DNA from 2 places in the Streptomyces sp. NPDC102437 genome. Region 2 is predicted to be linked to the other one. Evidence: riboswitches for the same ligand, from Rfam matches in the RefSeq annotation. Region 2 holds a riboswitch; the other holds the start of a gene.
The links. Region 2 has a riboswitch for glycine ahead of gcvP (aminomethyl-transferring glycine dehydrogenase). Riboswitches for the same ligand answer to the same signal wherever they lie in the genome.
Positions count from the first base shown of each region.

Region 1: another riboswitch for glycine. It lies ahead of gcvT (glycine cleavage system aminomethyltransferase GcvT); the one in region 2 lies ahead of gcvP (aminomethyl-transferring glycine dehydrogenase).

Region 1 is NZ_JBIWKI010000020.1:23,011-38,266, forward strand. It holds gene ACIRJP_RS24680 (PadR family transcriptional regulator) at 1-51, opposite strand, end outside; partial or broken gene ACIRJP_RS24685 (HTH domain-containing protein) at 129-377, opposite strand; gene ACIRJP_RS24690 (thioesterase family protein) at 439-1,317, opposite strand; gene ACIRJP_RS24695 (trimeric intracellular cation channel family protein) at 1,396-2,055, opposite strand; gene ACIRJP_RS24700 (dipeptide ABC transporter ATP-binding protein) at 2,096-3,337, opposite strand; gene ACIRJP_RS24705 (ABC transporter ATP-binding protein) at 3,373-4,473, opposite strand; gene ACIRJP_RS24710 (ABC transporter permease) at 4,470-5,471, opposite strand; gene ACIRJP_RS24715 (ABC transporter substrate-binding protein) at 5,616-7,379, opposite strand; gene ACIRJP_RS24720 (ABC transporter permease) at 7,475-8,479, opposite strand; gene ACIRJP_RS24725 (enhanced serine sensitivity protein SseB C-terminal domain-containing protein) at 8,929-9,708, opposite strand; gene ACIRJP_RS24730 (enhanced serine sensitivity protein SseB) at 9,889-10,659, opposite strand; gene ACIRJP_RS24735 (AAA family ATPase) at 10,754-11,446, opposite strand; glycine riboswitch at 11,607-11,704, shown strand; gene gcvT (glycine cleavage system aminomethyltransferase GcvT) at 11,846-12,961, shown strand; gene gcvH (glycine cleavage system protein GcvH) at 13,054-13,431, shown strand; gene glyA (serine hydroxymethyltransferase) at 13,452-14,711, shown strand; gene ACIRJP_RS24755 (L-serine ammonia-lyase) at 14,863-15,256, shown strand, end outside.
Region 2 is NZ_JBIWKI010000033.1:1,024-16,279, forward strand. It holds gene ACIRJP_RS31595 (sugar phosphate nucleotidyltransferase) at 1-2,385, shown strand, start outside; gene ACIRJP_RS31600 (DUF881 domain-containing protein) at 2,484-3,407, shown strand; gene ACIRJP_RS31605 (small basic family protein) at 3,404-3,736, shown strand; gene ACIRJP_RS31610 (DUF881 domain-containing protein) at 3,742-4,530, shown strand; gene ACIRJP_RS31615 (FHA domain-containing protein) at 4,721-5,509, shown strand; gene ACIRJP_RS31620 (MerR family transcriptional regulator) at 5,549-6,292, shown strand; gene ACIRJP_RS31625 (bifunctional nuclease family protein) at 6,346-6,819, shown strand; gene ACIRJP_RS31630 (MerR family transcriptional regulator) at 6,988-7,605, shown strand; gene ACIRJP_RS31635 (DNA polymerase IV) at 7,663-9,147, shown strand; gene ACIRJP_RS31640 (PRC-barrel domain-containing protein) at 9,072-9,440, opposite strand; glycine riboswitch at 9,554-9,650, shown strand; gene gcvP (aminomethyl-transferring glycine dehydrogenase) at 9,845-12,730, shown strand; gene ACIRJP_RS31650 (DUF5999 family protein) at 12,818-13,024, opposite strand; gene ACIRJP_RS31655 (hypothetical protein) at 13,345-13,938, opposite strand; gene ACIRJP_RS31660 (glutamate-cysteine ligase family protein) at 14,419-15,256, shown strand, end outside.

The DNA of each region.
Region 1 (15,256 bases), on a different contig from region 2:
GAGCGCGGTGAGGAGGAGCAGAGTCGGTTCCTGCATCGCACGATCAGTCATGTGAGAACCATATGTCATTCACCGACATATGTCGCCAGCGGCTCCCATGGGTGCGGAGGGAGTGAAGGAATGGGCTCCTCGGCGGCGAGGGCAAAGAGAGAGCGCGCCTTGCCGGCGGCGGGCCCGTGGACACCGGTCCGTAATCCCGACAGCAGCGCGATGCCGCCGTGCCGCCCCCGCCCCCGCCCGGCATGGACCGGGACGCCGAAGACGGAGAGCGCCTCGATGTCCCGGTAGCTGGTGCGTACGGAGACTTCGAGGCGCTCGGCGAGCTCGATGGCAGGCATCGGGCCGCAGGTCCGGAGCGGCAGGAGGATGGAGAGCAGTCGGTCGGATTCCGCCCGACCAGCTTCCGTCGCTGCCTGCGCTCCCGCCCCGGCCCGGTCGTCAGGAGCGCGGTGCGCGTGCCAGCTGGCGGGACTGGGCCACCAAGCGGTCCGCGCTGTCCCAGACGTCCGCGTCCTCCTCCAGGAAGCCGCCCGCGAGGTTGCGGGTGGTGATGGAGACGCGCAGCGGGCCGGGGGCGGGGCGGCAGCGGATGTGGGTGGTGAGCTCGATGGTCGGCGTCCAGCCCTTGAGCCCCAGCTCGAACGAGGTGGGCGGCAGCGCGTCGACGGTGAGCAGCAGCGAGAGCGGGTCTGCGTCGCGGCCGTCCGCGAGGCCGAACCAGCCGCGCATCTCGCCCTTGCCGGAGGGTGCGCCGATGGCCCAGCCGGCCGTGGCCGGGTCGAGCTTGATGTCGAGCCGCTCGGTGATGGCCGAGCTGCCGGGGATCGGGGCCGGGCCGTCGCTCGGGCCGAAGCAGTGCTCCATCGGCGGGACGGCCGGCGGCTTCGCCGACGTACGGACCTCGTCGGACAGGCCGTCCAGGTCGCCGTAGGTGGCGATGACCCGGATGCGCTCGACCTCGGTGCCGTCCTCCGTGAACTGGAAGAGGGAGGCCTGGCCGGTGGAGAGGGTGCGGCCGGTGCGGACGGTCTGGGTCCGGATCACCGCCGGGCCGGGCACGGACGCGGTGAGGTAGTGAGCCGAGACGGAGAAGGGGTCCGGGTGCGGTAGGGCCTGGCCGAGCGCGCGGCCCAGCATGGCCAGCAGGTATCCGCCGTTGATGGCATGGATGATCGTCCATCCGGCGGAGAGTTCGGCGTCGTAGACGCCCTCTTCGCGCAGGGTGACGGCGGTGTCACGGTCGAACTCGCTGTTCCCGATGGTCGCCGGTCCGGTCTGTGCCGACTGCGCCGCCGACTGCTCTGCTGCCTGTGCCATGCGATGCACCGTACACCGATTGTATTACTGAGCGGTAGCTTTTTTTACTGGGATCACAGCGCCGCCCCGAGTGGCCGCTCAGCTCTCCTCGGCCGTCGCGGACTTCCGGTTGTAGGCGCGCGGGGCCCGCCAGTGGTAGCGCATCGACAGCAGCCGCAGCACGAAGGCGGCGATCACGGCGGTGCCGCTGGTGAACGCGTCGAGCGCCCCGAAGCGGATGCACAGGACGGTCGTCGCGGCGCCGACGATGGCGGGCACCGCGTACAGGTCGCGGTCCCAGCGCAGCAGCGAGGGCACCTCGTTGGCCAGTACGTCACGCAGCACACCGCCGCCGACCGCGGTGGCCAGCCCCAGGGCCGCCGACGCGGTGAGGCCGAGGCCGTAGTCGTACGCCTTGACCGTGCCGGTGACGCAGAACAGCCCGAGCCCCGCCGCGTCGAAGACATTGACGCCCACCTGGATCCGCTCGACGTGCGGGTGCAGGAAGAACACCAGTACGGCGGCGAGGAGCGGAGTGGTGAAGTAGCCGAGATCCGTGAACGCCGCGGGCGGGACCGCCCCGATGACGATGTCACGGAACAGCCCTCCGCCCAGCGCGGTCGCCTCGGCGAGCACAGCGATGCCGAAGACATCGAAGTTCTTGCGTACGGCGAGCAGAGCGCCGGAGATCGCGAAGACGAAGATTCCGACGATGTCCAGCGCATGCTGGACGGAGGGCGTGAACAGTTCGTTGAGCACCGGGCAATTGTGCAGGTACTGCTCCCGGTGCTACGCGACACTACTCCTTCGTGCTGTCCTCCGGCGTATCGGGCGAGGCGGCGTCGCCGTCCCCCGCCGCGGTCTCGGCCACCGTGGGCTCGGCGGCTGCGGTCGCCTCGGGCTCGTCCGCCGCTGTCTCGTCAGCCGCCGACTTGCTCACGTCGACGATCTCGATCGCTTCGCGCGCAGCCGCCGTCACCGTCTCACCGGGCACCTGGTCGGGCGCGTTCTCCGGGTGATGGCAGGCCACCTGGTGCCCGGTCTTCAGCGCGGCCAGCGGCGGCTCCTGCGTCTTGCAGACCTCCGTCGCCTTCCAGCACCGGGTGTGGAAGCGGCAGCCGCTGGGCGGTGAGATCGGCGAGGGGACGTCGCCCTTGAGCAGGATCCGCTCGCTCTTGACCGAACGGCGCTTCGGGTCCGGGATCGGGACCGCCGAGAGCAGCGCCTTGGTGTACGGGTGCATCGGCGCCTTGTAGAGCGACTCGCGGTCGGCCAGCTCCACGATCTTGCCGAGATACATCACCGCGATCCGGTCCGAGACGTGCCGGACCACCGAGAGGTCATGGGCGATGATCACGTACGTGAGGCCCAGCTCGCTCTGGAGGTCGTCGAGCAGGTTCACCACCTGCGCCTGGATCGACACGTCAAGCGCCGACACCGGCTCGTCCGCCACGACCAGCTTGGGGTTGAGCGCCAGGGCGCGGGCGATCCCGATGCGCTGGCGCTGGCCGCCGGAGAACTCGTGCGGATAGCGGTTGTAGTGCTCGGGGTTCAGGCCCACGACCTCCAGCAGCCGCTGCACCTCCTTCTTGACGCCGCCCTCGGGCGTGACGCCCTGCAGCTTGAAGGGGGCGCCCACGATCGTGCCGATCGTGTGCCGCGGGTTCAGCGAGGAGTACGGGTCCTGGAAGATCATCTGCATGTCCCGGCGCATCGGGCGCATGCCGCCCACGCCGAGGTGCGTGATGTCCCTCCCCTCGAACTCGATCTTCCCCGCGGTGGGTTCGAGCAGCCGGGTGATCAGCCGGCCCATCGTCGACTTGCCGCAGCCTGACTCGCCGACGACGCCCAGGGTCTCGCCCGAGCGCACCTCGAAGTCGATCCCGTCGACGGCCTTCACGGCTCCGGCGTTGCGCTGCAGCATCCCCTTCTTGATGGGGAAGTGCTTCTGCAGCCCGGTCACCTTGAGCAGCACCTCGCGGGAGGCCGTGTCACCGGCCGCCGCGCCGCTCCCGGCCGACCTCTGCGCCGGAACGTCCACGCCCTTGTCCTCGCTCGTCACGGCCTTTTCCTCGCTCACAGCTTGGGCGCAATCTCTTCGGTCCAGATACGCTCCCGCTGCTCCGGCGACATGTGGCAGGCCGCCCAGTGCCGGCCGCCGACCTCCTGGAGCTCGGGCCGTACGGTGCGGGTGATGTCGTCCTTGGGCACGTCCGCGTACGGGCAGCGCGGGTTGAAGGCACAGCCCGACGGGATGTTGATGAGCGAGGGCGGGGAGCCCTTGACCGGGATGAGCCGGTCGGTCTGGTCGCGGTCGAGGCGCGGCATCGAACCCAGCAGGCCCCAGGTGTAGGGGTGCCGGGGCTCGTAGAACACCTTCTCGGCCGGTCCGCGCTCCACGCAGCGCCCGCCGTACATCACGAGGATGTCGTCGGCGAGCTCGGCCACCACGCCCAGGTCGTGGGTGATGATGATGACCGCGGAGCCGAACTCCTTCTGCAGGTCCCGGATCAGGTCGAGGATCTGCGCCTGGACGGTGACGTCCAGCGCGGTCGTCGGCTCGTCGGCGATCAGCAGTTCGGGGTTGTTGACCAGCGACATGGCGATCATCGCGCGCTGGCGCATACCGCCGGAGAACTCGTGCGGGTAGCTGTCGACGCGCTTGTCGGGCTGCGGGATGCCGACCCGGTCGAGCATCTCGACGGCCCGCTTGCGCGCGGTCTTCTTGTCGACGCTGTGGTGGACCCGGTAGGCCTCCACGATCTGCTTGCCGATCGTGTAGTACGGGTGCAGCGCGGACAGCGGGTCCTGGAAGATCATGGCCATGTCGCGGCCGCGCAGCTTGCGGACCTCGTCGGGGTCCGCGGACAGCAGTTCCTTGCCGTCCAGCCAGATCTCGCCGGAGACCTGGGCCTTGCGCTTGCCGTACTGGCCGGCGGTGTGCAGGCCCATGATGCCGAGCGAGGTGACCGACTTGCCGGAGCCGGACTCGCCGACGATACCGAGGGTCTTGCCCTTCTCCAGCTGGAAGTTGAGCCCGTCGACGGACTTGACCAGGCCGTCGTCGGTCGGGAAGTGCACCTTGAGGTCGCGCACTTCGAGGAAGGCGGTGGGAGCGGGCGAGCCGGCCGGGGAGGGCTCGCCCAGCGCGGCACCGCTCTTGTGCAGTTCGGTCATCCCAGCCTCACTCGCGGGTCGATGACGGCGTACATGATGTCGACGACGAGGTTGGCGACGGCAATCGCGAGAGCCGCGAACAGGGTGACGCCGAGAATCACCGGCAGGTCCTTGTTGCTGATCGCCTGGACCGCGGCGAGCCCGAGACCGGGCAGGTTGAACGTGGACTCGGTGAGGACGGCGCCACCGAGGAGCACGCCGATGTCGAGGCCGAAGACGGTGAGGATCGGCGTCATCGCGGACCGCAGGGCGTGCCGGGTGATGACGGTGCCCTCGCCCAGGCCCTTGGCGCGGGCGGTGCGGATGTAGTCCTCGCCGAGCACTTCGAGCATGGTGGCTCTGGTGAGGCGGGCGTACATCGCGGCGTTCAGGAAGGCGAGCACGATCCACGGCAGGATCAGCGTCTGGAACCAGATGCCGATGCCGTCGTCCGTGGAGAGGTTGTCGGCGATCTTCACCCAGCCGAAGTTGTGCACGAACAGGCCCATGGCGACCATGCCGGTGAAGAAGATCGGCAGCGAGACACCGGCGAGCGCGGTGGTCATCGCGGCGCGGTCCCAGATGCTGCCGCGCCGGAGCGCGGACACCACACCGGTGGCGACACCGCCGAGGAGCCACAGCACGCAGGCACCGGCGGCGAGCGCGCCGGTCACGGGCAGCGCGTCCTTCAGGGTGGTCCAGACGGGGACCTCCGTGCGGAAGGAGTAGCCGAAGCAGGGCGCCGCGCAGTGGGTGACATCGGCACCGTTCGCGTAGTCACGCCCCATCGGGATGCCCTTGACGAAGTCCCAGAACTGGACGAGGAGGGGGTCGTCGAGACCCAGTTTGATCCGGATGCCCTGGAGCTGCTCGACACCCGTGGCCTTGCCGGCGAAGAGGACTGCGACGTCCTGACCCGCCCACTTGGGCAGCATGAAGAAGATGGTGAACGTCGCGAGCAGTACGACGAGCACCATGATGACTACGGCGAACAGGCGCCGGATGAGATAAGCAAGCACTGTGTGCGGCCCGGCGGTGGCCGGGAACCCCTTGCGGGGGCTCCCGGCCACCGCCCCGGCCCTCACCTGCCCTTCGGACTGGCGGGTTTCGGCGGCGGTGGAACAGTCAACAGGGTTGACTGCGAATGCTGTTGACTACAGCGACTACTTGACGACGCCGAGCGAGACGTAGTCGTAACGGCCGTTGTAGGCGTCGGACATGTAGGCGTTCGTCAGACGGCTGCCGCGCCAGGTGATGTTCTTCTCGTAGATGAAGGGCATCCAGTCGGCCTGGTCGAGGATCCGCTTGTCGAGCTCCTTGTAGATCTCGCCGGCCTTGACCGGGTCGGTCTCCGCGATCGCCCGGTCGAAGATCTTGTCGATCTCCGGGTCTTCCAGCTGCGACTCGTTGTAGTTACCGGTGTCCGCGAGGAACCGACTGTCCCACAGCGGCTGGCCGAAGCCCTGGCCGGACGGGAAGTCCGGGCCCCAGCCGCTCATCGTCATGCCGTAGCCGCGCTTCTTCACGACGGACGGCGAGCCCGTGATGCTGGACGCCTCGGCGCCGTCGATCGGGTCGACCTCGATCTTGATGCCGACCTTGCCGAGCTGCTCCTGGAGCGCCTCGGCGGTGTCGACCTCGCCCGGGTTGTTGGTACGGGCGGTGAGCTTGGTGGAGAAGCCGGTCGCGTGACCGCACTGCTTCAGCTCGTCCTTGGCCTTGGCCACGTCCGGCTTGCCCTTGCGGGCGAGGACGCCGTACGGGTCGTAGTCGCTGTGGCCCTTGATGGAGGCCGGCAGGGTGCTGTTGGCGATCGCACCACCGGCGATCTCACCACCGCGGGTCTGCTGGAGACCGGCGAAGTCGGTGGCGTAGAAGACGGCCTTGCGGCAGTGGACGTCGTCCAGCGGCTTCGCGGTGTGGACGAGCGCGACGTAGCGGACGAAGGACGTCTGCATGTTGTCGACGCTGTCCTTGTGCTTCTGGACGGCGGTGACGCGGCCGGACTGGGTCATGCCGGTGCCGTTGAGGTCGACGTCGTAGTCGCCCTCCATCAGCTTCTTGTCGTTCTCCTCCAGGTTGGCGGAGATCGTCACGGTGACCTTGTCCGGGAGCGCGGCGCGGATCGGGTCGGAGGCCTTCTGCCACTTGTCGTTGCGGACGAGCACGATGCTCTTGCCCGGCTTGTACTCCTCGAACTTGTACGGGCCGGAGGAGAACGGGCGCTGGGTGTACTTCGCGCCGGTGTCCTTGTCCGCCTTCACGGGCGAGCCGGACGGCATGGCGAGGAACTGCTCGAAGTCACCGTTGGGCTTGGGCAGCTTGAAGACGATGGTGTTGTCGTCGGGCGTCTCGATCGCCTTGAGGCCGTCCGCGGACTTGTCCTTGTAGGGGCCCTTGTACTCGCCCTTGGGGTCCAGCGTCTGCATCAGGTACTGCGGGCCACCGGTGATGGTGTCCGTCGCCCAGATGCGCTCGATGCCGTACTTGACGTCCTTGGAGGTCAGCTTGGAGCCGTCCTCCCAGGTCAGGCCGTCCCGCAGCTTGTACGTGTAGGTCTTGCCGCCGTCCGAGATCTCACCGGGCCCGGTGGCCAGGTCACCGACCAGCTTGGTGGAGGCCGCGCCCGGCTTGGTGTCGTAGGAGACCAGCTGGCGGGTGTAGAAGCGCATGAAGTCCCAGGCCATGCCGTAGTAGGCACGCTGGGGGTCGGCGGAGTCGAGGTCCTGCTTGCCGACCATCTTCAGCGTTCCACCCTTTTTGGTGGACGGGTTGGCGACCTTGTTGAACGCCGCGTTGAAGCCGGCGCCCTTCGAGCTGCCGCCGCCTTCGCTGTCGCCGCCGCCGCACGCCGTGGTGGTCATCAGCGCCGCGACCACGAGGGCCGCACCAGCGGTGAGCCGTCGTTTCGAGGTAACTGTGGACATTTTCTCGTAACCTCCGAGATCGCGGTCCCAGGCCGTTGCTTGCCGGAGAACCATGGGAAGAGCCACCTGACGATGCGGCAGGGGCAAGTCGTGGGCTATCGGGTCCCCTTGGGGTCCAGGGCGTCGCGCAGCCCGTCCCCGAAGAGGTTGAAGGCCAGCACGGTGATGAAGATCGTCACGCCGGGGAAGACCATGAACATCGGGTCGTGCTCGTACGTCTCCAGGGCGTCCCGCAGCATTCCGCCCCAGGAGGCCGTCGGCGGCCGGACACCCGCGCCGAGGAAGCTGAGGGCCGCCTCGGTGAGGATGTTGGTGGGGATCATCAGCGTCGCGTAGACGGTGATCGGCGCCACCAGGTTGGGCAGCAGCTCGCGGAAGAGGATGTGCGTCCGCCCGCCGCCGAGGCTGCGCGCCGCCTCCACGTACTCGCGCTCGCGCAGCGAGAGGGTCTGCCCGCGGACGATACGTCCGACGTACGGCCAGCCGAAGAAGCCGATGACGGCGACCAGTACGGCGATGCGGACGCCGCTGCCGGTGAGGCCGAGCAGATCGTCGGGGAGGACCGAGACCAGGGAGATGATGAAGAGGAGCTGCGGGAAGGAGAGCAGCACGTCCATGACGCGGCTGATCACCGCGTCCACCCAGCCACCGAAGTATCCGGCGATGATCCCGAAGAGGGTGCCGAGGGCGACGGCGACCAGGGCCGCCAGGAAGGCCACGAGCAGCGAGATCCGGGCGCCGTAGACGATCCGGCTGAAGACGTCGCGTCCCTTGTTCGGCTCGACGCCGAACAAGTAGTCGCCGCTCACGCCGCCGAGGCTGCCCGTGGGCAGATTGGTCAGCGGGTCGAGCTTGTCCTGGTGGAAATCGTTCGGCGGGTGCCCGAGCAGGCTCACGATCAGCGGCGCGAAGATCGCCACCACGACCAGGACGAGGACAACGATGCCACCCGTCAGAGCGACCTTGTCCTGCTTCAGGCGGTTCCAGGCGATCTGCTTGAGAGACCGTCCCTCGACCTTCTTCACTCCGGAGTCGACTGCGGGACCGTCGGCCGCGACAGGATCCGCTTCCTTGGTCGGCTCGTGCAGTGGTGCCGTCATCGTGGCAAGGACCCCTCTCAACCGGCGGTGGCCGGGCCGAACTGGCCGCTGTGGCGGCGCGATCAGTCAGTCGTACGCAGAGGCGGCAAGACGCCCTTGCTGCGGGAGTCTTCATTGCCGTTACGACTGGTAGCCATACCGACAGGCGAATGGATGCCTAACCGTGATGCGCTCTGGGGTGTTCCGTTATCCGGACGGATGTGAACGCCCGCCGAACACAGGTCAGTTGATACGGAAGGGGGCATGCGAGCAGATTAGCGTCGCATTCACCACCAGGCATGCCGAGCAAGGAAATCTCGGACATGGGCGGCCGGATGAGGCATCGGGCGGATGAACTCACGTACACATCCGTGGAGTTGACGCCTTACGTTCGCGTTACGGAAATCCGGACGAAATCCGGACCGTACGCGGGCATTCCGGACGCCGGGGACGGAGCGGCCCCGGACGGGTCAGTACGCGCCCTGCGGCGGGTAGCCGTAGCCCGCGACGGGGGCCGCCGGGGCGTGCGCCTCGCGGTCGTAGAACGGGCGGGCGTTGGCGCGCAGCCACATCGCCACCGGGTCGTACTCGTCGGACATCGCGACGGTGGAGACGGGCAGCCCCTCCGGGACGGCGGAGACCGACTGCTGCATCATCGCGCGCGCGGCGTCCACCGAGGGCGGGCTCGTGTCATAGAGATCGAGGCCGATGGTGAGGTACGGGACGCCGAGCGCGGGCTGCACCCAGGCGCGGCGCAGCGAGCGGATCGCCGGGGTGTGGTGGGCGTTCTGCGTGAGCAGGGCGTAGAACTGCGGGATCTCGATGGCCGGCTCGGTGAGCCGGAGCGGGCCCGCGGGCATCCGGTCGAGGCCGGTGGCGATCCGGCGCAGGTCCAGCCAGGGGATGCCCACGCCGCCGCCCGGGGCGTGCGGATTGAGCCAGATACCCCAGCGGTCGGGGAAGAGCGCGCGAGCGATGTCCCGGCCGCCGACCAGCTCGTGGGCGCGGTTCCAGCCGCTCACCGAGAGCTCCTGGGCGGAGGTCACACAGGGGGCGTAGCCGAGGCCGTCGACCTCCATGTTTCCGTACTGGGCGTCGGGCGAGCCCGCCTGGCCCTGCCAGAGGAGCATCCAGATCCGGCCGTTCGCGAGGGCCTGCAGCAGCGCCTCGTACGCGTCGTAGCGCCCGGGCGTCACTTGGCGCAGCATGTGCTCGACCTGCCCGGCCGCCGCGGTGCCTGACGCACTCACCTGGTCCCGCCCCTCTTCGATCCACTGTGTCGGCCCGCCGCCCCGGGCACACGGGTGCGGCATGATGCCGAGACACCAGCCATGAAACCAGCTTATGCGCCGGTCCTGACACCGACTTGACGCCATGGGTCGAAACGGTGTTCCGCGGACCGGCCCGGGACGCTCCCGTCCGGGACGCCCCTATACGGCCGCTCGCTGATAGAACGGGCGGATCCGCTCCCGCATCCAGTCGCCGACCGGGTCCTGGGCCACATCGAGCAGTACGAGATTGACCGGCCAGGGAACCTCGACCCGGCCCAGAGCGCGGCTGAGGGCGTCCATCGGGGCGTTGCGCCCGGCGCCCTCCCAGGTGGAGAACTCGACGCCGATGAAGAGGACCGGGTCGCCGCCCTCGATGCTGGCCAGCGTCCGGCGCGCGGAGAGCACTACGCCGCTCTCCTCGAACTCACCGGCCGCCGCGGCGAGGAAGTCGACCGGCTCCTCCTTCCAGTCCGGCTCGTACAGCCGGACCCTGCCGCCGCTTGCCGGACCGTCCAGCGGGGTGCGCCCGGCCCGGCAGAGCTCGGCCACGGCGGGCGGCGGCAGCGGCATCCCGACCGCGCCGCCCGGGTTCACGGCCAGGCCGAGCTGCGGGGGCAGTCCGCGGGCGAAGTCGCGGGCGGGCGCGACGGTGAAGGACATGTTGGTACCGACGCAGGCGAGGAACTGCTGCTCGGAGCTGAAGACGGGGACGTACGCGGCGCCCTCGATCTCCACCGTCGGCAGGTCCAGGGCCGCCGAGTCGGGTCCCCCGCCCTTGGGCAGCGGCACCCAGACCTGGCTGCGGCCGAGCACCTCGACGAGCCGCCCGCCCGCCTCCGGGATGCCCACGGAGGCCATCAGCACTTCTTCGAGCTCATTGGCCGGCCATCCGCCCTGCGGATGGGACTGGACCTGTGCCGGAACGTCCACTGCTTCCCCTTCTCGCCCAAGCTTTCCGGCAGAAGGTTAACGCCCGGCCCCGCCGCCGCCCCGGCCCCGAGGCGCCGGCCACCGGCCACCGGCCTCAGAGGCTGTCGGGCCGCCCGTCCGTGAACGCGATCCGGCCGAGCCGTCCCGCCGCCTCCCGGTCCAGCAGCACCGCCGAGGCGCAGCCGGGCGGCAGCAGGCCCGTCTCGGTCGCCCGCAGCAGCCTGCCCACCGCTCTGCGGTGCCGGGCGAAGGCGTACCCCGATACGCCGCGTCCGCGCTCGCGCTGGCCCTCCCTGGCGGTCTGCGGCGTCACGTCGAGCAGGACGAGGTGCAGGCCCCGGCCCCGGCGCCGGGCGTCACGGGCCAGCCAGCCGCGCACCCACGACTGGGTCCCGCAGTCGTGGACGACGGCGGACTCCCCGGAACGCAGCACCCGCCACAGCCCCCAGTAGTGGGCGACGCGGACGAGCGGGCGGTAGAGGGCGTACGGGAGTAAGCGGGGCATGACCCGGGCCCAGCGGTCACGGGTGTCCTGGGAGTCGATGGCGTGCGCGGTCGTCACTGCCCGCCGGATGAGCGTCGACTTGCCGCTGCCGGGCAGCCCGGAGACCACCACCACGTCCCCCGCCGCGAAACGCAGGCCGCGCGGACTGCGCCCGGACCGCTCCCGCAGATCCCGCACCACGGGCGCGTGCGCGCCCGTCGCGGCCCTCGCCGGGGCCTCCGCCTGTGCGGGCATCGCGCCGTGCGCGACCCCCGCGGTCGTCGCGTACCGCTGCAACGTCATCGCCCTCCCCCTGTCGGCTCACCCCACGTATGCCCCTGAAGTGTAAAGAAAAGGTAATGCGATACAACCGCCCCACGCCGCTGATTTCCCACAGGGGACCGGGGCCCCACTCCGGGCCGATGCGTGCGATGATGACCCGGCCAACTGCATAAAGGCCGCTTGAATCCACGCGGGAGAGTTCCGGTCACTTCCCGTGCCGGGCGCCGAAGGAGCAAGTTCCTCCCTTGAATCTCTCAGGCCCCGTACCGCGTGGATGAGGCAGATCTGAAAAGCGGGCCGCTTCGCGGCTCCACCCAAGGTGCAAGCCGAACCCCTCCAGGGGCTCTCGGCGAACCTCTCAGGTTCCGATGACAGATGGGGAGGGATCGTCCTCGTCGTCATGCCCTGGGAGTCATATCCATGAGCACCGCCCCCCGCCTCACCGCCCTCGATGCCCTGCACCGTTCGCTGGGCGCGACCATGACCGACTTCGCGGGCTGGGACATGCCGCTGCGGTACGCCAGTGAGCGCGACGAGCACAACGCGGTGCGTACGAAGGCCGGCCTCTTCGACCTGTCGCACATGGGCGAGATCACTGTCACCGGCCCCGCGGCCGCGGCCTTCCTGAACTTCGCGCTGGTCGGCAACATCGGCACCGTCGCCGTGGGCCGGGCCCGCTACACGATGATCTGCGCCGAGGACGGCGGCATCCTGGACGACCTGATCGTGTACCGGCTGGGAGAGGCCGAGTACATGGTGGTCGCGAACGCGGGCAACGCCCAGATCGTGCTGGACGCGCTGACGGCGCGCGCCGAGGGCTTCGACGCCGAGGTGCGCGACGACCGCGACGCGTACGCGCTGCTCGCCGTCCAGGGTCCGGAGTCCCCCGCCATCCTGGCCTCCGTCACCGACGCCGACCTGGACGGTCTGAAGTACTACGCAGGTCTGCCCGGCACGGTCGCCGGTGTCCCCGCGCTGATCGCCCGCACCGGCTACACCGGCGAGGACGGCTTCGAGCTGTTCGTCGCCCCCGCCCACGCCGAGCAGCTGTGGAAGGCGCTGACCGAGGCGGGCGCCTCCCGCGGCCTGATCCCGTGCGGGCTCTCCTGCCGCGACACGCTGCGCCTGGAGGCGGGCATGCCGCTGTACGGGCACGAGCTGACCACGGAGCTCACCCCGTTCGACGCCGGTCTCGGCCGGGTCGTGAAGTTCGAGAAGGAGGGCGACTTCGTCGGCCGCAAGGCCCTCGAAGCCGCCGCCGAGCGCGCCGAGACCGCCCCGCCGCGCAAGCTGGTCGGGCTGGTCGCCGAGGGCCGCCGGGTACCGCGCGCCGGTTTTTCCGTGGTCGCCGACGGCCAGGTCATCGGCGAGGTCACCTCGGGCGCTCCCTCGCCCACCCTGGGCAAGCCGATCGCCATGGCGTACGTCGACGCGGCGCACGCCACGCCCGGCGCCGAGGGCGTCGCAGTGGACATCCGGGGCAGCCACGAGCCGTACGAGGTCGTGGCGCTGCCGTTCTACAAGCGCCAGAAGTGACGTCGGCGCTCCCGCAGAAGTGACGCAGTCGCGTCTCACACCGTAAGACCACCGTTCATCAGCACTCCCCCGCGTACAGGAGAATTCAGGTCATGAGCAACCCCCAGCAGCTGCGTTACAGCAAGGAGCACGAGTGGCTGTCGGCCGTCGAGGACGGTGTGGCCACGATCGGTATCACCGAGTACGCGGCCAACGCGCTCGGCGATGTCGTCTACGCCCAGCTCCCCGCGGTCGGTGACACGGTGACCGCGGGCGAGACCTGCGGTGAGCTGGAGTCGACCAAGTCGGTCAGCGACCTGTACTCCCCGGTGACCGGCGAGGTCACCGCGGCGAACCAGGACGTCGTGGACGACCCGTCGCTGGTGAATTCCGCTCCCTTCGAAGGCGGCTGGCTGTTCAAGGTGCGCGTCGCGGAGGAGCCGGAGGACCTGCTCTCCGCCGACGAGTACACCGAGTTCTCCGGCAACTAAAGACCCAAAGGGACCACCTGATGTCGCTTCTCAACTCCTCCCTCCACGAGCTGGACCCGGACGTCGCCGCCGCTGTCGACGCCGAGCTCCACCGTCAGCAGTCCACCCTCGAAATGATCGCCTCGGAGAACTTCGCTCCGGTCGCGGTCATGGAGGCCCAGGGCTCCGTCCTCACCAACAAGTACGCCGAGGGCTACCCCGGCCGCCGCTACTACGGCGGTTGCGAGCACGTCGACGTCGTCGAGCAGATCGCCATCGACCGCATCAAGGCGCTGTTCGGCGCCGAGGCCGCGAACGTCCAGCCGCACTCCGGTGCGCAGGCCAACGCCGCCGCGATGTTCGCGCTGCTCAAGCCGGGCGACACGATCATGGGCCTAAACCTGGCCCACGGCGGTCACCTGACGCACGGCATGAAGATCAACTTCTCCGGCAAGCTCTACAACGTGGTCCCGTACCACGTCGACGAGACCGGCGTCGTGGACATGGCCGAGGTCGAGCGTCTGGCCAAGGAGTCCAAGCCGAAGCTGATCGTCGCCGGCTGGTCCGCGTACCCGCGCCAGCTGGACTTCGCCGCCTTCCGCCGCATCGCGGACGAGGTCGGCGCGTACCTGATGGTCGACATGGCGCACTTCGCCGGTCTGGTGGCCGCGGGGCTGCACCCCAACCCGGTGCCGCACGCCCACGTCGTCACGACCACCACGCACAAGACCCTCGGCGGTCCGCGCGGTGGCGTCATCCTGTCGACGCAGGAGCTCGCCAAGAAGATCAACTCCGCGGTCTTCCCCGGCCAGCAGGGCGGCCCGCTGGAGCACGTGATCGCGGCCAAGGCGGTCTCGTTCAAGGTCGCGGCGACCGAGGAGTTCAAGGAGCGCCAGCAGCGCACCCTGGACGGCGCCCGGATCCTCGCCGAGCGCCTGGTCCAGCCGGACGTCACCGAGGTCGGTGTCTCCGTGCTGTCCGGCGGTACGGACGTCCACCTGGTCCTCGTGGACCTGCGCAACTCCGAGCTGGACGGCCAGCAGGCCGAGGACCGGCTCCACGAGCTGGGCATCACGGTCAACCGGAACGCCATCCCGAACGACCCGCGGCCGCCGATGGTCACCTCGGGTCTGCGGATCGGTACGCCGGCCCTGGCGACCCGCGGTTTCCAGGCCGAGGACTTCACCGAGGTCGCGGAGATCATCGCCGCAGCCCTCAAGCCGTCCTACGACGCGGACGCCCTGAAGGCCCGCGTCGTCGCGCTGGCCGAGAAGTTCCCGCTGTACCCCGGCCTGAAGTAGTCCGGACAAGTTCTCGTAACACGTTGGGGCGGGGCACCGCGCACACTGAACTGTGAGCGCGGTGCCCCGTCCCATGCCCCGCCCCCGGGCCGCCCGGCCCGCACCGCACCACCGGCAGACGACGATGTCTACCAACCCCTGAGGAGTCACCGTGGCCATCTCGGTCTTCGACCTGTTCTCGATCGGCATCGGCCCGTCCAGCTCCCATACGGTCGGCCCGATGCGCGCCGCCCGGATGTTCGCGCGCCGGCTGAAGAACGAGGGCCTGATCGCCCACACCGCCTCGATACGCGCCGAGCTGTACGGATCCCTCGGAGCGACGGGTCACGGCCACGGCACCCCCAAGGCCGTCCTGCTCGGCCTGGAGGGCGAGTCGCCGCGCACCGTCGACGTGGAGTCCGCCGACGAGCGGGTCGAGCAGATCCGCACCACCGGCCGGATCAACCTCCTCGGCATGCACGAGATCGACTTCGACTTCGACGAGCAGCTGATCCTGCACCGCCGCAAGGCCCTCCCGTACCACGCGAACGGCATGACGGTCCTCG
Region 2 (15,256 bases):
CTTCGGCTGTTGAAGCGGCACGGGCTGAATGAGACCGTCGTGACGGTCCAGTTTCTCGCCTCGCTGGTCAAGAACTACTTCGGGGACGGCGAAGAGCTCGGGATGGAGCTCAGCTATGCCAACGAGGAGAAACCTCTCGGTACCGCGGGGAGCGTGAAGAATGCCGAGGAAGCGCTGAAGGACGACACCTTCCTCGTCATTTCCGGTGATGCTCTCACCGATTTCGATCTCAGCGATCTGATCGCCTTCCACAAAGAAAAGGGCGGTCTCGTCACGGTGTGCCTGACCCGTGTGCCGAACCCTCTGGAATTCGGCATCACGATTGTGGACGAGGGCGGCCAGGTCGAACGCTTCCTGGAGAAGCCCACCTGGGGTCAGGTCTTCTCGGACACGGTCAACACCGGCATCTACGTCATGGAGCCAGAGGTATTCGACTATGTCGAGGCCGACGTCTCGGTGGACTGGTCCGGCGATGTCTTCCCGCAGCTCATGAAGGAAGGCAAGCCCATCTACGGCTATGTCGCCGAGGGCTACTGGGAGGACGTCGGCACTCACGAGAGCTACGTCAAGGCACAGGCCGACGTTCTTGAACGCAAGGTCGATGTCGACATCGACGGCTTCGAGATCTCGCCAGGAGTATGGGTCGCGGAAGGCGCGGAGGTACATCCCGACGCTGTTCTGCGCGGACCTCTCTACATCGGGGACTACGCGAAGGTGGAAGCCGGAGCGGAGATTCGCGAGCACACGGTCATCGGATCGAACGTCGTCGTCAAGAGCGGCGCATTCCTGCACAAGGCCGTGGTGCACGACAACGTCTACATCGGTCAGCACAGCAATTTGCGCGGTTGCGTGATCGGTAAGAACACCGATGTCATGCGTGCGACCCGCATCGAGGACGGCGCGGTCATCGGGGACGAATGCCTGATCGGTGAGGAGTCGATCATCCAGGGCAATGTCCGCGTCTACCCCTTCAAGACCATCGAGGCCGGCGCCTTCGTCAACACCTCGGTCATCTGGGAATCGCGCGGACAGGCTCATCTCTTCGGCGCCCGCGGTGTGTCCGGGATCCTGAACGTCGAGATCACCCCCGAACTGGCCGTCCGGCTCGCCGGTGCCTATGCCACGACTCTGAAGAAGGGCTCGACGGTCACCACCGCACGTGACCACTCCCGCGGTGCCCGTGCCCTGAAGCGAGCGGTGATCTCGGCCCTTCAGGCCAGTGCCATCGACGTCCGGGACCTGGAGAACGTACCGCTGCCCGTCGCGCGTCAGCAGACCGCCCGGGGCAGCGCCGGCGGGATCATGATCCGTACGTCTCCAGGCGTGCCCGACTCGGTCGACATCATGTTCATCGACGAGCGCGGAGCGGACCTGTCGCAGGCGAGGCAGCGGAAACTGGACCGGGTCTACGCACGTCAGGAATACCGCCGTGCCTTCCCGGGCGAGATCGGCGATCTGCACTTCCCGTCCAGCGTCTTCGACTCGTACACCGGAGCGCTGCTGCGGAACGTGGACACCGCGGGTATTGCCGATGCGGGTCTCAAGGTGGTCGTCGACGCGTCCAACGGGAGTGCCGGGCTCGTGCTGCCCAGCCTGCTGGGACGCCTCGGTGTCGACGCGTTGACCATCAATCCCGGCCTCGACGAATCGCGACCGACCGAGTCCGCCGAGACCCGGCGCTCCGGACTCGTACGGCTCGGCGAGATCGTCTCCTCGGCGCGGGCCGCGTTCGGCGTGCGGTTCGACCCGGTCGGCGAGCGGCTCTCCCTGGTCGACGAGCGGGGCAGGATCGTCGAGGACGACCGGGCGCTGCTCGTGATGCTCGACCTCGTGGCAGCCGAGCGGCGCAGCGGGCGGGTGGCATTGCCGGTCACCACGACACGCGTCGCCGAGCAGGTCGCGGCGTACCACGGCACGCAGGTCGAATGGACGACGACATCGCCCGACGATCTGACCCGCGTGGCCCGTGAGGAAGGCACCATCTTCGGTGGAGACGGGCGCGGGGGCTTCGTCGTTCCCGAATTCAGCAGCGTCTTCGACGGATCGGCTGCGTTCGTCCGGCTCCTCGGTCTGGTGGCCAGGACCCAGCTCACCCTGAGCCAGATCGATGCCCGCATCCCCCGCGCCCATGTCCTGCGCCGTGATCTCGCCACCCCTTGGGCGGTCAAGGGGCTGGTCATGCGGCGGGTCGTGGAGGCCGCCGGTGACCGCAGCGTCGATACGACGGACGGGGTGCGGGTGGTCGAGACCGACGGGCGGTGGGTGATGGTGCTGCCGGACCCGGCCGAAGCGGTCACCCATCTGTGGGCCGAAGGTCCGGACGACGCCTCCGCGCAGGCGCTGCTGGACGAATGGGCGGCGGTAGTGGACAGCGCAGGTCAGTGACGGTTCTCCCGGTGTGTCCGGTGGCGCCAGGCGGCGTCAGCGGGCACACCGGTGGGGCCATTCGGCGCTAGCCGTGGCGACGTGCGACGATGTGCGGCATGTCGCAGCAGCCCCCCGATCGGAGTACCGCCTCGCCTCCCGCGCGTCCCGATGCGTCCATGTCGCTGCTGACCAATGTGATGGACCACAGCCTGGACGACGGATACGCCGAGGCCTCGGCGCGTCGCAAGGCCGACGGGACCGCGGGCCTGCCCCGTACGCTCAAGTCGAAACTCGGCCTCGCCGCTTGCCTGGTGCTGGCCGCCCTGGTCGTCACGCTCGGGGCCGCGGAGGCGCGCGTCTCGGCGCCGGTCCTCGCCAAGGAGCGCCAGGAGCTGATTGACCGCATCGACGATGAGACGGCGGCGGCCGACGACCTCGAGTCGCAGGTGGACGAGCTCCGGGACGACGTGGGCCGGCGCCAGCGCAAGGCGCTGGAGAAGCACGGTGGGGACCAGGGGCAACGAGTGGCACTCCTCGCCGGAGCGACCCCCGTGGAGGGGCCCGGCGTGAAGCTCGTCATCGACGACGCCAAGGACACCGACCAGGGCGGCGGCGGACCGCGGGAGACCAGTGGATTCGCCGACACCGGTCGGGTCCGCGACCGGGACCTCCAGCGGGTCGTCAACGGCCTGTGGCAGTCCGGTGCCGAGGCGATCGCGATCAACGGGCAGCGTCTGACAGCCCTGTCGGCGATCCGTGCGGCGGGCGACGCCATACTGGTCGACAACAGACCGCTTGTTCCGCCCTACACGGTGCTGGCGGTGGGGAACGGGAAGCAACTCGGCACCGCGTTCCAGGACAGTGCGGACGGCCAGTATCTTCAGGCGCTCAAGGACACCTTCGATGTCCGGACGAACCTGTCCGTGCAGCAGAAGGTGAGCCTTCCGGTCGCGCCGAGTCTGATCGTACGTACAGCAGAGCCTTACAAGGCCGCAGACACCGGCAGTGGTGCGGCAGACACAGGGAAGGGCACATCGTGATCGCCGTACTGGGCCTCGTCGTGGGAGTCGTGGTCGGACTGTTGGTCCGGCCCGAGGTGCCGGCGGTGGTCGAGCCCTATCTCCCGATCGCCGTCGTCGCTGCCCTCGACGCAGTCTTCGGCGGTCTGCGCGCCATGCTCGACGGGATCTTTGTCGACAAGGTGTTCGTCGTGTCGTTCCTTTCGAACGTCGTGGTGGCCGCACTGATCGTGTTCCTGGGCGACAAGCTGGGCGTCGGTGCGCAGCTGTCCACCGGTGTGGTGGTCGTGCTCGGGATCCGGATCTTCTCCAACGCCGCGGCCATCCGCCGGCACGTCTTCCGGGCCTGAGGCCGATGAGCAACGAAGAACTTCCCGAGGAGACGGAGCACGCCCCGGAGCGTGCGGCGGGCTCCGCGAACGAGCTCACCGGCCGTCAGCGGCTGATCGCCGGACTCTGGCCGCCGCGGGTGACGCGGGCCCAACTGATCGTCGCGCTACTGCTGTTCGTCCTCGGTCTCGGCCTGGCCATTCAGGTGCGGTCCAACAGCGACAACAGCGCGCTGCGAGGCGCCCGGCAGGAGGACCTGGTCAGGATCCTCGACGAGCTGGACGACCGGACCCAGCGTCTGGAGGACGAGAAGCAGCGGCTGGACGCCCAGCGCACGGAGCTGGAGAACAGCTCCGACCAGGCCGAGGAGGCGCGTAAGCAGACGGTGGAGAAGGAGCGGCAACTCGGCGTGCTCGCGGGCACCGTGGCGGCACACGGGCCCGGCATCACGCTGACTGTCAACGACCCCGGGGACGGGGTGAAGGCGGACATGCTGCTCGACGCGCTCCAGGAACTGCGGGCGGCGGGCGCCGAGGCGATCGAGGTCAACGGGGTGCGCGTGGTGGCCAACACGTACTTCTCCGGTGACGGCGGCAACGTCAGGGTTGACGACCGTAAGATCACCGCGCCGTACGTCTTCGAAGTGATCGGCAAGCCCCAGGATCTGGAGCCGGCGCTGAACATTCCTGGCGGCATCGTGCAGACGCTGGAGAAGGAGCAGGCCACCGTGCAGGTGGAGCAGGCCGACGACATCGTCGTTGACGCCTTGCGACCGGCGAAGCAGCCTGACTACGCTCGGTCGTCGTCCCCGTGAGGCGGCGGTGCGCAAGGGGCGAAGGAGACAGGCGCAAGGTTGCGGGGGGTCGCCGCATCGTATTGGTGGTGCGTGGTGGAAACTGTCGAGTGGATACGGACGTTGTGAGGATGTCCGGGTCGGCAGGTGTGTTCATTCAGGGTTCGTCCTGCCCCACGGGCGGGTCTATTTCGGTCAAGGGGAATCGCCCGTGAAGTTGTTTGGGAAGTTGTTCGGCAAGAGCGCTCGCGACGAGGCCGCCCGCCATCGCGCGCCGCGCCATGGCCAGGCGGAGGAGCAGGGCACGGAGCGCCCGCTCTTCCGTGATCAGGTGTCGGGTACGGGCGGTGACAATTCGGGAGTATCCGGCGCGTCGTCTGTTGACCCTGCCGGTCCCGGCCGCATAGGTTTCGGGGAATCGTCGACCTCGAGTTCGGGTGGAGAGTTCGCCCCCAGGCAGGAGGGTTCGTCCATGCCGGTCTGTACGAGGTGCGGGCATCGCAATGCCGAGGCCAGCCGTTTCTGCTCCAACTGCGGTGCTCCGCTGAGGGGCGGGGTCCCCGAGCGTGCCTCGGAGACGACGTCGACCATCTCCATCTCCGGTCTCGAGGCGTACGAGGCGGAGGCCACCGGGCAGACGGCTGTGCCGTCCCTCTCGCCCGAGGCTCAGGCCGCCGTGGACGCCCTTCCGCTCGGCTCGGCGCTCCTGGTGGTGCGTCGTGGTCCGAACTCCGGTAGCCGTTTCCTGCTGGACGGTGAGCTGACCACGGCCGGCCGCCACCCGCAGAGCGACATCTTCCTCGACGACGTGACGGTGTCGCGTCGGCACGTGGAGTTCCGCAGGAGCCCCGACGGGAGCTTCACGGTCGGGGACGTGGGCAGCCTCAACGGCACCTACGTCAACCGTGAGCGCATCGACTCCGTCGCCCTGTCCAATGGCGACGAAGTGCAGATCGGTAAGTACCGGCTGGTCTTCTACGCGAGCCAGCGCGGTATCTGACCCGCCCTGACTCCGTCGGGGGGATGCCCAGGAAGGTCCATGCTGAGAACACCGACGGGCGGTGCCGTGACCGGCACCGCCTCCGCCGACGACCGCCCGATGAGCATCGGCACGGTGCTCCTGCGGCTGCGGGACGAGTTCCCCGAGGTCACGATCTCCAAGATCCGTTTCCTGGAGGCCGAAGGGCTCGTCGAGCCGCAGCGGACCCCTTCCGGCTATCGCAAGTTCCGCAGCGCCGATGTGGAGCGGCTGGCGCAGGTGCTGCGCATGCAGCGGGACCACTACCTCCCGCTGAAGGTCATCCGCGAGCATCTGGATGCCCTCGCCCGTGGTGAACAGGCCGCCCTGCCTTCCGGGGGCGGCCCGAGGGACGTGACCGGCGGGGGCTGGGACGCGGAGCCGGGACGGGCCACCGCGGCCCGGATCGGCCGTGCGGAGCTGCTGGCGGCTGCCGAGGTCACCGAGAGCGACCTCGACGAGTGGGAGTCGTACGGACTGGTGGTTCCGACCGCCGAGGGCGGTTACGACGCCGAGATGGTGACTGTGGCCAGGCTTGTGGCGGATCTGGGCAGGTTCGGTCTGGAGCCGCGTCACCTGCGTGCCATGCGGGCCGCTGCGGATCGCGAGGTCGGGCTCATCGAGCAGGTGGTCGCACCCCTGCGGCGGCACCGGAATCCGCAGACCAGAGCCCATGCGGAGGCCACTGCGAAAGAACTCGCGGAGCTGTCCGTGAGGCTTCATTCGGCCCTGGTACAGAGCGCCCTGCACATCCGGCTCCACTGATCGCCAGGCTGCCCGACTACCCAAACCTGCCGGGCACGTCCTAGGGTTGCTGTGTGAACGAGCTCGACGTTGTGGGTGTCCGGGTGGAAATGCCCTCGAACCAACCGATCGTGCTCCTGCGTGAAGTGGGAGGCGACCGGTACCTCCCCATTTGGATCGGTCCTGGTGAGGCGACCGCGATCGCCTTCGCCCAGCAGGGCATGGCTCCGGCCAGGCCGCTGACCCATGATCTCTTCAAGGACGTGCTCGAGGCCGTCGGCCAGGAGCTCACCGAGGTCCGCATCACGGACCTTCGGGAAGGGGTCTTCTACGCGGAGCTGGTCTTTGCCAGCGGGGTGGAGGTGAGCGCGCGGCCGTCCGACGCCATAGCGCTCGCGTTGCGCACCGGAACACCGATCTACGGCAGTGACGGGGTGCTCGATGACGCAGGCATCTCCATCCCGGACGAGCAGGAGGACGAGGTGGAGAAGTTCCGCGAGTTCCTCGATCAGATCTCCCCGGAGGATTTCGGCACCAACAGTCAGTGACCGTTCTTCGGGGTCGCCGTCAGCGCATCCGGCAAGCCTTTCCCGCTCGAGAGACACGGGAAACCACCCTCAGGGTGATTATCACTCGGCGTGCCGAGTGTGGCGATCGTTGACGCACCCCGAGTGACTGCCTACCTTCGAGATGGCAGGTCAAGGACGGAGGTCGGCGTGAGAAGCAGCGGCGACGGTACGGCAGCGGGTGGGCCGTGTCCGCAGCAGGGGAGTACAGCCGACCACACCATCGTGCAACCGGTTCAGCCGGCGGCGGTGGCGGGGGACGGAGTGGCTTCGGTCAACGACATCGGTTACCGCGGGCCGACCGCCTGCGCGGCGGCCGGGATCACCTACCGGCAGCTCGACTACTGGGCGCGCACGGGGCTGGTGGAGCCGAGCGTGCGTCCGGCGTACGGGTCCGGCACACAGCGGCTCTACAGCTTCCGGGACGTCGTCCTGCTGAAGATCGTCAAGCGCTTCCTGGACACCGGTGTGGCACTCCAGAACATCCGCACGACGGTGCAGCATCTGCGGGCCCGCGGTTTCCAGGACCTTGAGCGGATGACGCTGATGAGCGACGGGGCGACGGTCTACGAGTGCTCCTCGCCCGACGAGGTCGTCAGCCTGCTCCAGGGTGGCCAGGGGGTCTTCGGGATCGCGGTCGGTGTGGTGTGGCAGGACGTCGACGCCGCGCTCTCGCAGCTGCACGGCGAGCGGGTGGACACCGGCGAGACCCTCATCGGGAACAACCCCACCGACGAGCTCGCGCGGCGGCGCAACCGCGCCGGCTGACGCGGCCCGCGGTCCGGGCGCGGCGATTGTCAGTGCCGTAGGGCAGCATCGATTGATGTGAGAGCCGCGCCCACCATCCTGCATCTGGACATGGATGCCTTCTACGCCTCCGCCGAGCAGGCGGCCAAGCCCAGCCTGCGCGGCAAGCCGGTCGTGGTGGGCGGGCTCGGGCCGCGCGGAGTCGTCGCCACCGCGTCGTACGAGGCCCGTCGCTTCGGGGTGCACTCGGCGATGCCCACGGCACAGGCGCGGCGGCTGGCGCCCAACGCGGCCTATCTGGTGCCCCGCTTCCAGCTGTACAGGACCGTGAGCGACCAGGTGATGGAGCTGCTCGCCCGGCTCTCGCCGCTGGTGGAGCCGCTCAGCCTGGACGAGGCCTTCGTGGACCTGGAGGCCGGGGGAGCGGCCGACGACGCGGCTTCGGCGCGGGAGATCGGTGAGCAGCTGCGTACGGCCATCAAGGCGGTCACCGGGCTCACCGGGTCGGTCGGGCTCGCCGGTTCCAAGATGCTGGCCAAGATCGCTTCGGAGGAGGCGAAGCCGGACGGCCTGCTGCTCATAGAGCCGGGCACGGAGCGGGCGCTGCTCGCACCCATGTCGGTGCGGATCCTCCCCGGGGTCGGGCCGGCGACGGCGGATCATCTGCGCCGTGCGGGGATGACGACGGTCGACGACCTGGTCGAGGCGGGCGAGGACGAGCTCGTACGCCTGCTGGGGAAGGCGCACGGCGGTTCGCTGCACCGCATGGCGTTGGGGTACGACGACCGGCCGGTGGTCGCGGAGCGGGACGCCAAATCGGTGTCCGTCGAGGACACCTTCGATGCCGACCTCCACGACCGGGTGCGGATCAGGACGGAGGTCGAGCGACTGGCCGACCGGTGCGTCCAGCGCTTGCGGGGCGCGGGGCGGTCCGGGCGCACGGTGGTGCTGAAGGTGCGACGGTACGACTTCTCGACGCTCACGCGGTCCGAGACGCTCCGTGGGCCCACGGACGACCCCACGGTGGTCCGTGAGGCCGCCGCACGGCTCCTGGAGGCCGTTGACACCACCGGAGGCGTCCGGCTCCTGGGAGTGGGCGTGACGGGGCTCGCCGACTACACCCAGGAGGATCTCTTCGCCCAGGCCGCCGGTGAGCGGATCGCGGCCGAGGAAGCCGCGGGTCAATCGGCCGAGGAATCGGCGGAGGGGACGGCACCGGCGGGGGACGACGGGGGCGAGCCGCCGGGCGATCCCCGGGCGCAGGCCCCGGAGACCGCCGAGCAGCGCGCAGCCCGGCGCTGGCCCGCCGGACACGACGTGCACCACGGGACGTACGGACACGGCTGGGTGCAGGGCAGTGGCGTCGGCCGGGTTACGGTGCGGTTCGAGGAGCCCGGGTCGGCGCCCGGCCGGGTACGTACGTTCCGGATCGACGACCCGGAACTCCGGCCCGCCGATCCGCTGCCGCTGGTGAGGGACCCGGTGGACTACTCGTCCTGGCCGGCCAGTCTGCCGAAGTCCCTGTCCGGACCGATCTCCTCGGGTGGGGAGTCCAGCCCGTAGTGCCGGTAGAGCTGGAGCTCCTGTTCCGGCGAGAGATGACGGCCGACACCGAAGTCCGGTGCGTCCTTGATGAGCACACGGTCGAAGGGGATGCGGAGCGTGTCCTCCACGAATTCGCTGGGTTCCAGCGGGACGAACGCGTCCCGGCTGAAGAGTCCGGTACGTACGGCCGCCCACTCGGGCACACCGGTCGCGTCGTCGAGATACACCTCGTCCACGGTCCCGATCTTGGTGCCCTTGCGGTCGAACGCCTTGCGGCCGATCAGGCGGCGCGGATCGATGTCGCTCTGCACGGTCCCTCCCACTGGTCGCGGCTACTCCACAAGCACCACAAAAAGGCAGATCCGGGTGGTTGGCCACTCGAGAAATCAGCCACGAACCCCGCTGGTAGGCTGGTGACGGCTGCTGACCCCGTGCGGGAGAGTCCTCCGGAGTTGATCCGAAGGCGCCGAAGGAGCAAATCCTCCCCGGAATCTCTCAGGCCCCCGTACCGCACGGACGAGGTCACTCTGGAAAGCAGGGCGGGTTTCGTGCGGCCGAGTGCCGGTGCGATTCCCTTCCTCACCGACGGTGAAAGCCGGTACGCCGCAAGGCGCGCCGGTGAAGCTCTCAGGTTGAGATGACAGAGGGGGAGGCCGTTCGGGCACCCGCGCCGTGGTGCCCCTCGCAGGTCGTGACAGACCAGGAGGCCTCCACCATGACCCCCCGTCGCACTCCGCTCTCCCAGCTGGAGCAGGGCATTCCGTTCGAGCAGCGCCACATCGGTCCCGATGACGAGGCGCAGTCGAAGATGCTCGCCCAGGTCGGTTACGGCTCGCTGGACGAACTCACCGCCGCCGCGGTGCCCGATGTCATCAAGAGCGCCGAGGCGCTCGCACTGCCTTCCGCTCGCACCGAGGCCGAGGTCCTCGCCGAGCTGCGCGAGCTCGCGGACCGCAACCAGGTGCTGGCGCCGATGATCGGGCTCGGCTACCACGGCACCTTCACCCCGCCGGTGATCCTGCGCAACGTCATGGAGAACCCCGCCTGGTACACGGCCTACACGCCGTACCAGCCGGAGATCTCGCAGGGCCGCCTGGAGGCGCTGCTCAACTTCCAGACCATGGTCGCCGAGCTGACCGGGCTGCCCACCTCCGGCGCCTCGCTGCTCGACGAGGGCACCGCGGCCGCCGAGGCCATGGCGCTCTCCCGGCGCGTCGGCAAGGTGAAGGGCGGCGTCTTCCTGGTCGACGCCGACGCCCTGCCGCAGACGGTCGCGGTCATAGAGACCCGTGCCGAGCCGACCGGCGTCGAGGTCGTCGTCGCCGACCTGTCCGAGGGCATCCCGGCGGAGCTCGCCGAGCGCGGTGTCTTCGGCGTGCTGGTGCAGTACCCGGGCGCCTCCGGAGCGGTCCGGGACATCAAGCCCGTCATCGATCAGGCCCACGAGCTGGGCGCGATCGTCACGGTCGCCGCCGACCTGCTCGCCCTGACCCTGCTCAACTCGCCCGGCGACCTGGGCGCGGACATCGCGGTCGGCACCACCCAGCGCTTCGGTGTGCCGATGGGCTTCGGCGGACCGCACGCAGGATTCATGGCCGTGCGCGAGAAGTTCGCCCGCAGCCTTCCGGGCCGCCTCGTCGGTGTCTCCGTCGACGCGGACGGCAACAAGGCGTACCGGCTGGCCCTGCAGACCCGCGAGCAGCACATCCGCCGCGAGAAGGCCACCAGCAACATCTGTACCGCCCAGGTGCTGCTCGCAGTCATGGCCGGAATGTACGCGGTGTACCACGGCCCGGACGGGCTGCGGACGATCGCCCGGCGCACCCACCGCTACGCGACGATCCTGGCCGAGGGCCTGCGCGCCGCCGGGGTCGACGTCGTGACCGGCGCCTTCTTCGACACCCTCACCGTGCGCGTCCCGGGCAAGGCGGCGGAGACCGTCGCCGCCGCGCGTGAGCGCGGGGTCAACCTGCGGCTCGTGGACGCCGACCTGGTCTCCCTCGCCTGCGACGAGACCACCACACGTACGCAGATCGCCGCCGTCTGGGCGGCCTTCGGCGCCGACGGGGACATCGAGGCGCTGGACGCCACCGTCGCCGACACGCTGCCCGAGGCGCTGCTGCGCACCGACGAGATCCTCACCCACCCGGTCTTCCACCAGCACCGCTCCGAGACCGCGATGCTGCGCTACCTGCGCAAGCTCGCCGACCGGGACTACGCGCTGGACCGCGGCATGATCCCGCTCGGCTCCTGCACCATGAAGCTGAACGCGACCACCGAGATGGAGCCGATCACCTGGCCCGAATTCGGCGCGCTGCACCCCTTCGCACCGGCCGAGCAGGCGCAGGGCTTCCTCACCCTCATCCGCGAGCTGGAGGAGCGCCTCGCCGAGGTCACCGGCTACGACGCGGTCTCCATCCAGCCGAACGCGGGATCGCAGGGCGAGTTCGCGGGCCTGCTGGCCGTACGCGCGTACCACCGGGCCAACGGTGACGACCAGCGCACCGTCTGCCTCATCCCGTCCTCCGCGCACGGCACCAACGCGGCCAGCGCTGTCATGGCCGGTATGAAGGTCGTCGTGGTGAAGACCGCCGACGACGGCGAGGTGGACGTCGATGACCTCCGCGCCAAGATCGAGAAGCACCGCGACGAGCTCGCCGTACTCATGATCACGTACCCGTCGACGCACGGTGTGTTCGAGGAGCACGTCGCCGACATCTGTGCCGAGGTGCACGACGCCGGCGGTCAGGTGTACGTCGACGGCGCCAACCTCAACGCGCTGGTGGGCCTCGCGAAGCCGGGCCGCTTCGGCGGCGACGTCTCGCACCTGAACCTGCACAAGACCTTCTGCATCCCGCACGGCGGCGGCGGCCCCGGCGTCGGCCCGGTCGGGGTGCGCGCGCACCTCGCGCCGTACCTGCCGAACCACCCGCTGCAGCCCGCCGCGGGCCCCGAGGCCGGGGTCGGCCCGATCTCGGCCGCTCCGTGGGGCTCGGCCGGTATCCTGCCCATTTCCTGGGCGTACGTACGGCTGATGGGCGGAGAGGGCCTGAAGCGGGCCACGCAGGTCGCCGTGCTCGCGGCCAACTACATCGCCAAGCGTCTGGAGCCGCACTACCCGATCCTGTACAACGGCCCGGCCGGTCTGGTCGCGCACGAGTGCATCGTGGACCTGCGGCCGATCTCCAAGGCCACCGGTGTCAGCGTCGACGACATCGCCAAGCGTCTGATCGACTACGGCTTCCACTCGCCGACCATGTCGTTCCCGGTCGCCGGGACACTGATGATCGAGCCGACCGAGAGCGAGAACCTCGCGGAGCTCGACCGGTTCTGCGACACGATGATCGCCATTCGCGGCGAGGTCGAGAAAGTGGCCTGCGGCGAGTGGAGTGCGGACGACAACCCGCTGCACAACGCTCCGCACACCGCGGCGATGCTGGGCGGGGAATGGAAGCACGGGTACAGCCGTGAGGTGGCGGTCTTCCCGGCCGGCGTCTCGGCCGCCGACAAGTACTGGCCGCCGGTGCGCCGGATCGACGGCGCCTTCGGCGACCGCAACCTCGTCTGCTCCTGCCCGCCGCTGGACGAGTACGACAACTGAGTCATGAGCGCGCGGGAGTGACGCGCGCATGCGGCGGGGCCGGTTCGGAGAATTCTCCGGGCCGGCCCCAGCTCGTACCGGCCGCGGTCAGGCGGCCTTCATCACCCGGTCGGTCCCCAGGGGCCGGTGCGGAGCGATGATCTGACCGTCGGGGAGCAGCTCACCGGTGTCCTCGAAGAGCAGGACTCCGTTGCACAGCAGGCTCCAGCCCTGCTCCGGGTGGTGGGCCGTCAGGCGGGCGGCTTCCCGGTCGGCTGAATCGGCGGTCGGGCATGGTGGCTGGTGCTGGCACATGGCTGGGTTCTTTCGCTGCGTTGTAGTGAATGTCCTGCGGCTGGATGAGGTGTTCATGGCCGCCCCCCGTATCGATCGGTCCGGTCCCAGTGTTGCCCCACGGGCGTCATTCCGCAGGGATTTCGCAGCAGCACTTGTCCTTACTCGAAGGACGCGTCACCCACGCGGACGGTTCACCGCAACTGCACTGTCACTTCGGGTGGTTCGGGGTGGTCGGACCGGGCTAGTCCGGTCGGGCACCGAAGTGCGCCCCCTCAGCGCTGTGCCCCGCCACCGGGGGACGGTGGCGGGGCACAGCGCTCTCGTACGGGGTCCGGTCCTCAGGCCGGTGATCCGAGCAGGGGGCCGGGGCCGGGGGTGATGCGCAGCGTCATCACGCGCAGCAGATCGGCGACCCGGTGCGGGCGATGGGCCGCGATGCCCGGCGGGGCGGGAGCCAGCGGAACCAGGAGATCGGCGGGGGCGAGCGCCCCGCCGGCGGCGTCGGCCTCGGCGTCGCCGTGCAGCCACAGGGCGAGCATGTAGAGCTCCGGGATGGACAGCAGCCGTGGCTGGTAGTGACTGGTCACCGTCTCTGCCTGGCGCAGGGCGAGTTCGGTCGAGGCGATGTAGGGCCCCTCGAAGAAGTGCGAGAAGGTCCAGCCGTCCGGAGTGAGCATGGTGTCCGCCGCGGCGACGGGCTGCTCCGAGCCGCGGATCAGGAACCGCCACCCGGCGAGCCTGGTGGCGGGAGCGAGCCCGCCCGGCCCGATCCGGTCCAGTACATGGACGGGGAGCGGGAGTTCGGGGCTCAGCGGTCCCTCGGCGGACCGGAGGGCTGGGGTGCGGGCCTCGCGGACTGCGGTGGGTGAACCGAGTGCCGCGAGAACGCTGCGCAGAGCGGGCGCGGGAGCCGGGGGAACATGCAGCGGCATAGTGGGTCGCCTCTCACTTCGGAGACACGGTGGTGCGTGGGTGGGTGCAGACGGCGCTGTCGGCATGCGGGGCCAGAGGAGGCCGGACTGGGCCGGTGCGTCAACTCTCTGCCTCGTCCGCGGAGTTTATACGACACGTGTTCACGCGGTGATTCCACTAGCCGTCGCAGGTATTGCCGACAAGGCGGTATCGAGACTTTATTATGCGGAGAATCTGCTGATTCTGTGTCAGCGGCGCAGCCACCGCCTGGGATTTTTCCCCGGGTGCGGACGGCTGAATCGCGACCGTGTATTCACCGTGCGCCGGGCGGGGAAACCGGTGCTGCACCATGCCCATGGAATGTGCCTCGGGCGGGCGCACTCAGATTACTGGGTCCACGGCGTTCGCGGGGGCGTTATGGATCACCCGGCCTGGGCATTATCGATCGTGACGCGAGCGGCCTGGGCCGCGGGCCGCCCACTTGAGGGAGGGACGCTCCGATGGGGGAGAAGGTCGTGGCGGGCGCCTTTGACCTGTCCGATCGGCAGGGGTACCGGAGGAAGCTCCACCAGTGCCTGGAGGGGCTGGAGCGGCTGTTGGCGGAGCGGAGGTTCGACCGGCCGCGCAACCTCATGGGTGTGGAGATCGAGCTGAATCTCGCGGGCGCCGACGGCATGCCGCAGATGATGAATGGGGAGGTCCTCCCACGCATCGCGAGCCGTGATTTCCAGATGGAACTCGGGATGTTCAATTTGGAGGTGAACATAGTCCCGCACCGCCTGGACGGGCAGGTTTTCGACCAGTTGGCCGAAGAGCTCAGGACCGGGCTCGGATATGCCCACCGGAAGGCGGGCGAGGTCGACGCCGGGATCATGATGATCGGTATTCTGCCCACCCTGCGCCGCGAGGACCTCGTCGCGGCGAACCTCTCGGACGCGGACCGCTACACACTGCTCAACGATCAAATCGTGGCCGCCCGGGGCGAGGATTTCTCCCTCGATATCCAGGGCGTGGAGCGATTGGTGTCCACCTCCGCCTCGATCACCCCGGAGGCCGCCTGCACCTCGGTCCAGCTCCACCTGCAGGTGACACCGGCGCGATTCGCGGCCGTGTGGAACGCCGCCCAGGCCGTCGCCGGGGTCCAGATCGCCCTGGGCGCCAACTCGCCGTTCCTGTTCGGCAGGGAGCTGTGGCGGGAGTCGCGGCCGCCGCTCTTCCAGCAGGCCACCGACACCAGACCGCCCGAACTCCAGAACCAGGGAGTGCGGCCCAGGACCTGGTTCGGTGAACGGTGGATCGGCTCGGCGTACGAGCTCTTCGAAGAGAACCTGCGCTACT